DNA from 2 places in the Paenarthrobacter sp. NEAU-H11 genome. Region 1 is predicted to be linked to the other one. Evidence: riboswitches for the same ligand, from Rfam matches in the RefSeq annotation. Region 1 holds a riboswitch; the other holds the start of a gene.

Region 1 (4,205 bases):
CCACGGCGGTGCCGGCATCCAGCAGCTCGGACAGGAACGATGCCAGCTCCGCCCACGTGTTGGCGTCCTGGCCGAACGTAGGCTCGTCCAGGACCAGCACCTGGGGATGCGCGGCCAGGACCGTTGCCACGGACAGCCGCCGCTTCTCCCCGCCCGAAAGCGTGTAGGGGTTGGCATCCACAAGATGGGTAAGCCGCAGGCGCTCCAGCAGTTCGTCCACGCGCTCCTCACCATGGCCAAGGTGCCGGGGGCCAAACAGCAGTTCGTCCAGCACCTTCCCTGTGACGAACTGGTGTTCGGGTTCCTGGAACACGGTGCCGATCCGCTCGATGAGCTGATCGGCCTTCCACTTGTACGGGTCTATTCCGGCGCCGCGGCTCAGGTCCAGCGTGGCCGAAACCTTGCCGGCCACGGGCTCCAGGAGCCCGGCAAGCGTCAGGGCAAACGTGGACTTCCCGGCCCCGTTCGGCCCCGTGACGGCCAAGGCGTGCCCGGCCCGGACCTGCGCGGAAATACCTGCCTGCACGGGTACCGGCGGAACCTTCCGGAAGCCGCTGCGCCGCGCCCGTTCACGGGACACCGCCAGTTCCTCGGCAGCGAGCAGGAGGCCACCCGCCCCGCTGGCTGGATCCGCCGCACGCAGCCGGGTGTCCGGAACATAGCCGGGCACCCACACCCCGGCAGCAATCAGCATGCTCCGGGCCTCCCTGAGCACCTGGTCCGGCGGACCGTCCAGCAGCACGGCGTCCTTCGCGTCGGTGCCGGGCTGCAGCACCACGATCCGGTCCACCAGGTCCTTCCACACGGACACCCTGTGCTCCACCACCACCAGGGTGGCGCCGGTCTTGTCCAGGCACCGCGCCACGGCGTCGCGGACCTCCAGCACGCCGGCCGGGTCCAGGTTGGCCGTCGGCTCGTCCAGCAGGATCAGGCCGGGACGCATGGCAAGGATGCCTGCGAGCGCCAGCCGCTGTTTCTGCCCGCCGGAGAGTACCGACGTCGGATGGTCCAGCGGGAGGTGGGAAAGTCCGACGTCGTCCAGCGCCTCGTGCACGCGGCTCCAGATGGCGTGGCGGGGCACGGCGAGGTTCTCGGCGCCGAAGGCGGCGTCGTCACCCACGCGCGACAGGACCACCTGCGTCTCGGGATCCTGCTGCATAAGGCCGGCGCGCCCGCGCTGCTCGCGGGGGGAGGCTCCGTCAACCAGCAGCGAACCCGACTCGTCGGAATCGCCGGCCGCGCCGCCGTCGTCGTTCACATCCCCCAGGACCCCCGCCAAAGCATGGAGGAGGGTGGACTTGCCGGCGCCGGAAGGCCCCAAAAGCAGCACCCGCTCTCCCGGACGGATGTCCAGGTCGAGGGCATGGACCGCCGGCCTGGTGCGCCCGGCATGCCGCCAGCCCCAGCCGCGGGCCGTGACGGCGGCGGGACGCACTGCGGTGGGCGCGCCCTGGCGGGAAGGTGCCGACATCAGGAGAAAACAGGCTCCGTAGCTGCCTTCCGCGACGCGAACGAGCTCAGGACCCCGGTCCTGGCCAGCCCCCGGGTGGCGATCCAGGACAGGGCGCCGGCGATGATCGCGCCGGAGATGGCGGTGAAGACGATGTACACCAGCTTGTCCCCGCCGGAGTAGGCGATGTTCCAGCCCCACGGAGCGAAGGAGTCGTTGAGGCCGCAGAAGAGACCGGCGGCGGCACCGGCCAGCAGTGCCACGGGCAGGTTGAACTTCCGGTACACGAAGATGGCGAAGATGATCTCGGCGCCGAGGCCCTGGACGAAGCCGGAGAACAGCACGGAAGCCCCATACTGGGACCCCATGAGCAGCTCACCGGTGGCGGCTACCGTCTCACAGAACAGCGCGGCGCCGGGCTTGCGAATGATGAGCATGCCCAGCACGGCCGGGATCATCCAGCCGCCGGCGATCAGGCCGGTCAGTGGCGGGTAGGTGGCGTTCATGGGGCCGGACACTGCGGCCGCGCCCTGGGACCAGGCCCAGAAAATGACACCGCCGGCGATGGCAATGAGGGCCGCCACCACGATGTCCACGACGCGCCAGGACTTGCTGCTGGTCTTCTTGACTGCTGTTGTTGCCATGTGATCCTCCTGAGGAACAGGAGGGGAAAGTGGACGCGGCTGCCGGCACTGCTGCCGCTGCGCGCACTTCGAGAACTCGACTCCCTTGCGCCGGTACTAACCGGATCAGGTTCGAGGGTCTGCGGCTGCCCGCACTCTCAGCGCCCACCTGCGGATCCTGGCATTGCCAGTGATGCCCGACGGCGGCGCTCCCCTGTCGTTGAATGTTGCTTTTGCTTGAAATGATTCGTTGCAGAAATACCCTGTTGGGCGTTGTCCAGTTTACACCGCGGCGGGGGTAGATTGTGGGCCATGGCTGCCAATTCCCCGCATGTGACCGACTTCGACCCGGATTCCGATGCCATCCAGCCGGAGGGATCGCTGGCGGCACTGATCGCCCGGATTGAAGGCGAAGTCCGGGAACTGCAGTTTCCAGGCTTCTCCCTCGACGACTCCCTGAACCTGGGACTGCTCCTCGTGGAGCTGGGCAAGGAGCGCGGGCTGCCCATCGCGATTGACATCACGAAGGGCGGGCAGGTTCTGTTCCATGCGGCGCTGCCCGGTGCGACGCCGGATAACGATCACTGGATCCGGGCGAAGCAGCGCACGGCGGCACGGTATGAGGTCCCCTCACTGCTGGTGGGATTGCGCGGCCGGCTTCGCGGCGGCCGGATCGAGGACCAGGGATGGTTCGACCAGGGCCGGTACGCCGCGCACGGCGGCTCCTTCCCGCTGTACGTCACCGGAGTGGGCGCCGTGGCCACCGTTACGGTTTCAGGGCTTCCCCAAGTGCAGGATCACGACCTGGTGGTCGAAGCCCTGCGCGAAATGCTCCACTCCGCGGGGGCGGACTAATGCCAAGGCTGGCGGACTGACCCACACTGCACGCACGTCCACCGGCAGCAGAATACAAAGGCTGCTTAGCATTTATTAGTAATCATGCTTACTATGTTGTCTCCCGGGTTTTGAGGAGAACAGGACATGGCAGCAAGCACCCGCCTGGCGGGCCCGCGAACACGCCTGCAAAAGGCCGCCCTCGGAACGGGAATAGTCTTCGTCCTTTTCGGCGTCCTGGGCTTCATCCCGGGCGTTACCTCCAACTATGGCTCGTTGGGCCTTGCAGGACCTGGTTCAGGGGCGCTGCTACTGAGCGTCTTCCAAGTGTCCATTCTCCTCAACGCGCTCCACCTGCTCTTCGGGATTGCAGGGGTCCTGATGGCGCGGACGCATCCCCAGGCCAGGAACTTCCTCATCTACGGGGGCGTGACCTACCTGCTCCTGTGGTTGTACGGCTTCCTTGCGGGCGACACCACGCCTGCCAATTTCCTCCCCGCGAACAACGCAGACGACTGGCTGCACCTGGCACTCGGCCTGGCCATGATTGCGCTGGCCATCATCCTGGCCGCCCGAGGCCCCGCCGTTCCCGCAGGCGTTGCCAGCAGCGACAGCAGCAACAGCGGCGACAGCGGCAACCGGTCAGGAAGCCTCAGCGACGATGTCACGGAACCGGCACCAACGCCGCACCTGAAGGAGCACTATGAAAATCCCTGAAGCGCGCGGTCCTGCCAGCACCGCCTTGTTCGCCCTTCTCACGGAGGCGCCCGGCACCCTTGGCACCCGCCCCTGCGGCCGCACCGCCGATGACCGAACCCTGGATGACGGAACCGCGGCGCTGCACCGGGCGGTCACCGGCCAGTTGGCTGCCACCCCGGACATCATTGGCGACGACGATCTCCAGCTGACGCTCTTCTGCCTCTACGAGCTCCACTACAGCGGACTCGAAGGCGTCAGCGATGAGTGGGAATGGGCGCCGGGACTGATCCAGGTCCGCCGCCTGCTGGAAAAACCGTTCGAGTCAGCGCTCAGGCTGGCCGCCCGGGAAGCAGCCGGCGAACTGGAGCTTCCCGCGGCCTCGCGTCCCACCAGCGATGCCGTGGCCGATGTCCTGTTCAGCCTCGCAGCCCGCGACACCGGCCCCAGCCTCTCACGGTACGTGGCAAAGAAGGCCAGCCTGGACCAGCTCAAGGAATTCCTGATCCATAAGTCCATCTACCAGCTGAAGGAGGCGGATCCCCATACCTTTGCCATTCCCCGGCTGGCCGGGCGCCCCAAGGCCGCGCTGGTGGAAATCC
Region 2 (4,205 bases), on a different contig from region 1:
GGCTGCCATGCCGGTCATCAGCGATATCTGTGCGTTCCAGTCCTCCACGGGCAGCTGCGGGGCGGCGGCAATCCGGTAGCCGCCGTCGGGAAGCTGGACAATCTCCTGGTCCGGCATGTTCAGGCTGGCACCCTCCCGGGCGCGCTCCAGCTCCACGCGCTTGAGCCCCACCTCTTTAAGGAGGCGCAGCACAGGGGAAGGGCTGCCGGCGTCCAGTTCCGCCTGGGCGCCTTTGTAGCTGAGCTTGGTGCGGCTGCGCATCCGGGCACGCCGCACGGCCACGGCCGTGACCTCCGCGTCAACGTCAAGACGGAAGTCCCACACGAACGCGGAACAGTCCTGTCCCGGCAGGAGGCTTCCCGCCCCCTCGCTGATGACTTCGGGATGCAGCGGTATGCGGCCGTCCGGCGTGTAAAAAGTCTGTCCCCGACGCCGCGTCTCAGCGTCCAGCGGCCCGCCCGGAGTAACAAACGCCGGCACGTCGGCGATGGCATAGAGAACGTGGTAGCCGTTGCCGTCCCGCTCGATGAACAGCGCCTGGTCCAGGTCGGTGGACGATGCCGGATCGATGGTAATGAATTCAACGAAAGTCAGGTCATGGGACGGCAGTTGCAATGCGGACACCGCGGCCTCGGCGTCCTTCACGGCATCATCAGGGTAGGCGCCCGGCAGCTCAAGCTCACTCCGGAGCGCGCCCAGCGCCGCTTCGAGTGCGTTGGTGTGCTCGTGGACATTGGGGGCCAGCCGATGGTGTGACACGAAAATCAGCGTAGCCCGAATTTCGTCAATAGTGCACGGAAGCGGCCCGGAGAGGCACGGCAGTTCCGGCGCGGGATTATGGGCGGGCGGCGTCCAGGGCGCTGAGGAGCGAAGCGGCGGCCGCGGCCGGATCGTCAGCCTCGGTAATGGCCCGCACCACCACGATTCGGCGTGCGCCGGCTTCCACCACATCTTCGACGTTGGAGTGGTCGATGCCGCCAATCGCGAACCAAGGGACACCGCCGTCGGGCGTGTCCTCCTGCCCGTCCGCCCCGGCAACAGCCGTGGCGGCGTACCTCACCAGGTCAAGCCCGACGGCGGCCCGTCCGGGCTTGGTGGGTGTTGCCCAGAGCGGCCCCACGCAGAAGTAGTCCAGCGCCGAGGGGCCGGCGGCGGCAGCCAGGGCGGCGTCCACCTGCTCCGGGCTGTGGCTGGACAGGCCGATGGCCGCGTTGCCGTTCAACAGCGTCCGGGCCGCCTTGAGGGGCAGGTCCTTTTGGCCGATATGGAACACCGGGGCTCCGGACAGCACGGCGATGTCCGCCCTGTCATTCACCGCCCACAGCCGGCCGTGCCGCACCGCCGATTCCTTGAGTACGGCCAGGAGCTCCAGCTCCTCGGCGGCTTCGATGGACTTGTCCCGCAGCTGGATGATGTCCACCCCGCCCGCGAAGGCGGCATCGACGAACTGCGCGAAATCGCCCCGCTCCCGGCGCGCGTCCGTGCAGAGGTAGAGGCGTGCGGCCTGCACGCCGGAACTGCCTTCGGCGTTGAGAAAGGCGTCGGTAGCCGGGACGGGGGATGCAGCGGCAGGAGGGTGGGACACATTCATGGGTGCCAGCCTAGTTCCTCTACACTGGGCCTCGTACTGCGGGAGCCGCGGCAGCTGTCATAAAGCGCCGGGCTGAGAGGGCGTCAGAGCCGACCGCTTGACCTGATCCGGCTAATACCGGCGTAGGGAAGGAGACACTTATGCCCAATGCGCTCGACGCCCCGTACCGGCCCGCGCCCGGCTCCGCACTCAAGGCCGACGTTGCGGTCATCGGCGGGGGAGTCATCGGCCACGGCATCGCCTGGGAGGCGAGGCGGTCCGGACATTCAGCGGTGGTAATCGATGACGCCCCCGGCTCCGGTGCCAGCTGGGCCGCGGCGGGGATGCTTGCCCCGGTGAGCGAACTGCATTACCAGGAGGAGGACCTCCTGGAGCTCATGCTGGAGGCCTCCGGGCGCTGGCCGGGTTTCGCCGCTGGCCTTGCCGCGGCTGCCGGTTCGGATCCCGGGTATCTTACGACGCCGACCCTCGCCGTGGGTGCCGACGCTGCGGACCGGCAGGCGCTGCTGGACCTGCGCGAGGTGCAGCAGGCCCATGGACTGACGGTTGAGCCCCTCACCATCCGTGAAGCCCGGCGCCGGGAGCCGCTGTTGAGCCCGGCCATTGCCTCGGCGCTGAATACACCGGCGGACCACCAGGTGGACCCCAGGCTGCTGGTCGCCTGCTTCCGCCGTGCCCTGGCCCGGCACGCCGGCGGAACCGGCGGAAGCTTCGTGGCCGGAGCCGCCGAGGGCTACGCCGTGCCGGACCGGGCAGCGGGCCTGCTCTGGCGGGACGGAGCCGTCGCCGGTGTCACGCTGGAGGGCGGAGGAACGGTGGCGGCCAGGGAGACCGTAGTGGCCAACGGACTGCACGCTGCGGCCCTGACCGGGCTGCCGGAAAAGCTGCACCTGCCGTTGCGGCCGGTCCACGGTGACATCCTTCGCCTCGCCGTCCCCGCCCACCTCCAGCCGCTGCTGACCTCCACCGTCCGCGGACTGGTCCGCGGGATCCCTGTGTACATCGTCCCCCGGCAGGACGGCACCGTGGTGATCGGGGCAACGCAGCGTGAGGACGCACTGGGGAAGGACAGCGGAACCAGCGCGGGGGCAGTGTCGGCAGGGGGCGTCTACCAGTTGCTGCGCGACGCCCAGGTCCTGGTGCCTGCGGTGGCGGAACTTGAGCTGCTGGAATGCACAGCCCGGGCCCGTCCCGGCACACCTGACAACGCCCCGCTGCTCGGGCGGGTCTCTCTGGAGGACGGCCCTTCAGGGCAAAGCCGCGTGGAAGGGCTCATCATTGCCACCGGCTTCTTCCGCCACGGCGTCCTCCTCACCCCGGCAGCGGCGGCGATATGCCGGGACCTGCTCGAAGGCAGGGAGGACCCCCGCTGGGCACCCTTCAATCCCGGCCGCTTTTCCGGCGTCGCCGTTCGGCCTGCTGCAGCGGCCACCCTACCCAACCCCAAGGAGACAGCATGAACATCACCCTGAACGGAACCGGACATACAGTCGCCGACGGCGCGTCCATCACCACGCTCGTCACCGAGGTCACCGGCCGCGCACTGGCCGCTGACGGCCACGCAACCGACGGCCGGAAATTGGGCGTCGCCGTTGCGCGCAACGCCCAGGTGGTGCCCCGGAGCCAATGGTTCGCTACCGCACTCTCCGAGGGTGACGACGTCGAACTTGTCACGGCAGTACAGGGAGGCTGAACACCATGACGGAAACCCGCAGCACCCTCGACGGCACCCGGCCGGACCTTCATGATCCCCTGGTGATCGACGGCGTCGCGCTCGCGTCCCGGCTCATCATGGGCACGGGCGGCGCGCCCAGCCTTGACGGCCTCGGCGCCGCGCTCCTGGCCTCCGGCACCTCCCTCACCACCGTGGCCATGCGCCGCTATTCACCCCAGGAGGCAGGCTCGCTTTTCCAGCTCCTCCTGGACCACGGCATCAAGGTCCTGCCCAACACGGCGGGGTGCTTCACTGCCCGGGACGCCGTCCTCACCGCGGAGCTCGCCAGGGAGGCCCTGGAAACCGACTGGGTGAAGCTGGAAGTCATCGCTGACGAACACACCCTCCTGCCGGATGCCGTGGAACTCGTGGACGCCACCGAACAGCTGGTCAACCGGGGGTTCAAGGTTTTTGCGTACACCAATGACGACCCCGTCCTGGCGCTTCGGCTCGAGAACCTGGGAGCTACCGCGGTCATGCCGCTCGGCTCGCCCATTGGCACCGGCCTGGGCATCCTCAACCCGCACAACATCGAGCTCATCGTGTCCCGGGCCTCGGTTCCGGTGGTGCTGGATGCGGGAATCGGCACGGCGTCCGACGCCGCCCTCGCGATGGAACTCGGATGTGATGCCGTGCTCCTGGCCACGGCGGTGACCCGGGCACAGGACCCGGCCATGATGGGCGCCGCCTTCAAGCACGCCGTCATCGCAGGTAGGCTGGCGAAAGCGGCAGGTCGCATACCTCGCCGTGAACACGCGCTGGCGTCGTCGGCGATGGAAGGCCGGGCCGAGTTCCTGTAGGGCCCGCTTTCCGCCGGCCGGCGCCTTGATTCAAGGAGCAGCAGTGGCCGGCAAAGACGCCCTTCCCCCGGAACGAATCGACGAAGCCTTGGCTGGACTG

The links. Region 1 has a riboswitch for thiamine pyrophosphate ahead of ACQ3DC_RS06205 (ECF transporter S component). Riboswitches for the same ligand answer to the same signal wherever they lie in the genome.
Region 2: linked by a shared signal. The riboswitch ahead of thiO (glycine oxidase ThiO) and the one ahead of ACQ3DC_RS06205 (ECF transporter S component) in region 1 are both predicted to bind thiamine pyrophosphate.

Annotation. Positions count from the first base shown of each region.
Region 1 is NZ_JBNZGA010000003.1:309,581-313,785, forward strand. Features, by position in the region: gene ACQ3DC_RS06200 (ABC transporter ATP-binding protein) at 1-1,471, opposite strand, end outside; gene ACQ3DC_RS06205 (ECF transporter S component) at 1,471-2,094, opposite strand; TPP riboswitch at 2,159-2,299, opposite strand; gene ACQ3DC_RS06210 (heme-degrading domain-containing protein) at 2,386-2,928, shown strand; gene ACQ3DC_RS06215 (DUF4383 domain-containing protein) at 3,055-3,624, shown strand; gene ACQ3DC_RS06220 (iron-containing redox enzyme family protein) at 3,611-4,205, shown strand, end outside.
Region 2 is NZ_JBNZGA010000001.1:331,099-335,303, reverse strand. Features, by position in the region: gene ACQ3DC_RS01510 (RNB domain-containing ribonuclease) at 1-759, opposite strand, end outside; gene thiE (thiamine phosphate synthase) at 836-1,591, opposite strand; TPP riboswitch at 1,620-1,737, shown strand; gene thiO (glycine oxidase ThiO) at 1,732-3,051, shown strand; gene thiS (sulfur carrier protein ThiS) at 3,048-3,284, shown strand; gene ACQ3DC_RS01490 (thiazole synthase) at 3,290-4,105, shown strand; gene ACQ3DC_RS01485 (4a-hydroxytetrahydrobiopterin dehydratase) at 4,149-4,205, shown strand, end outside.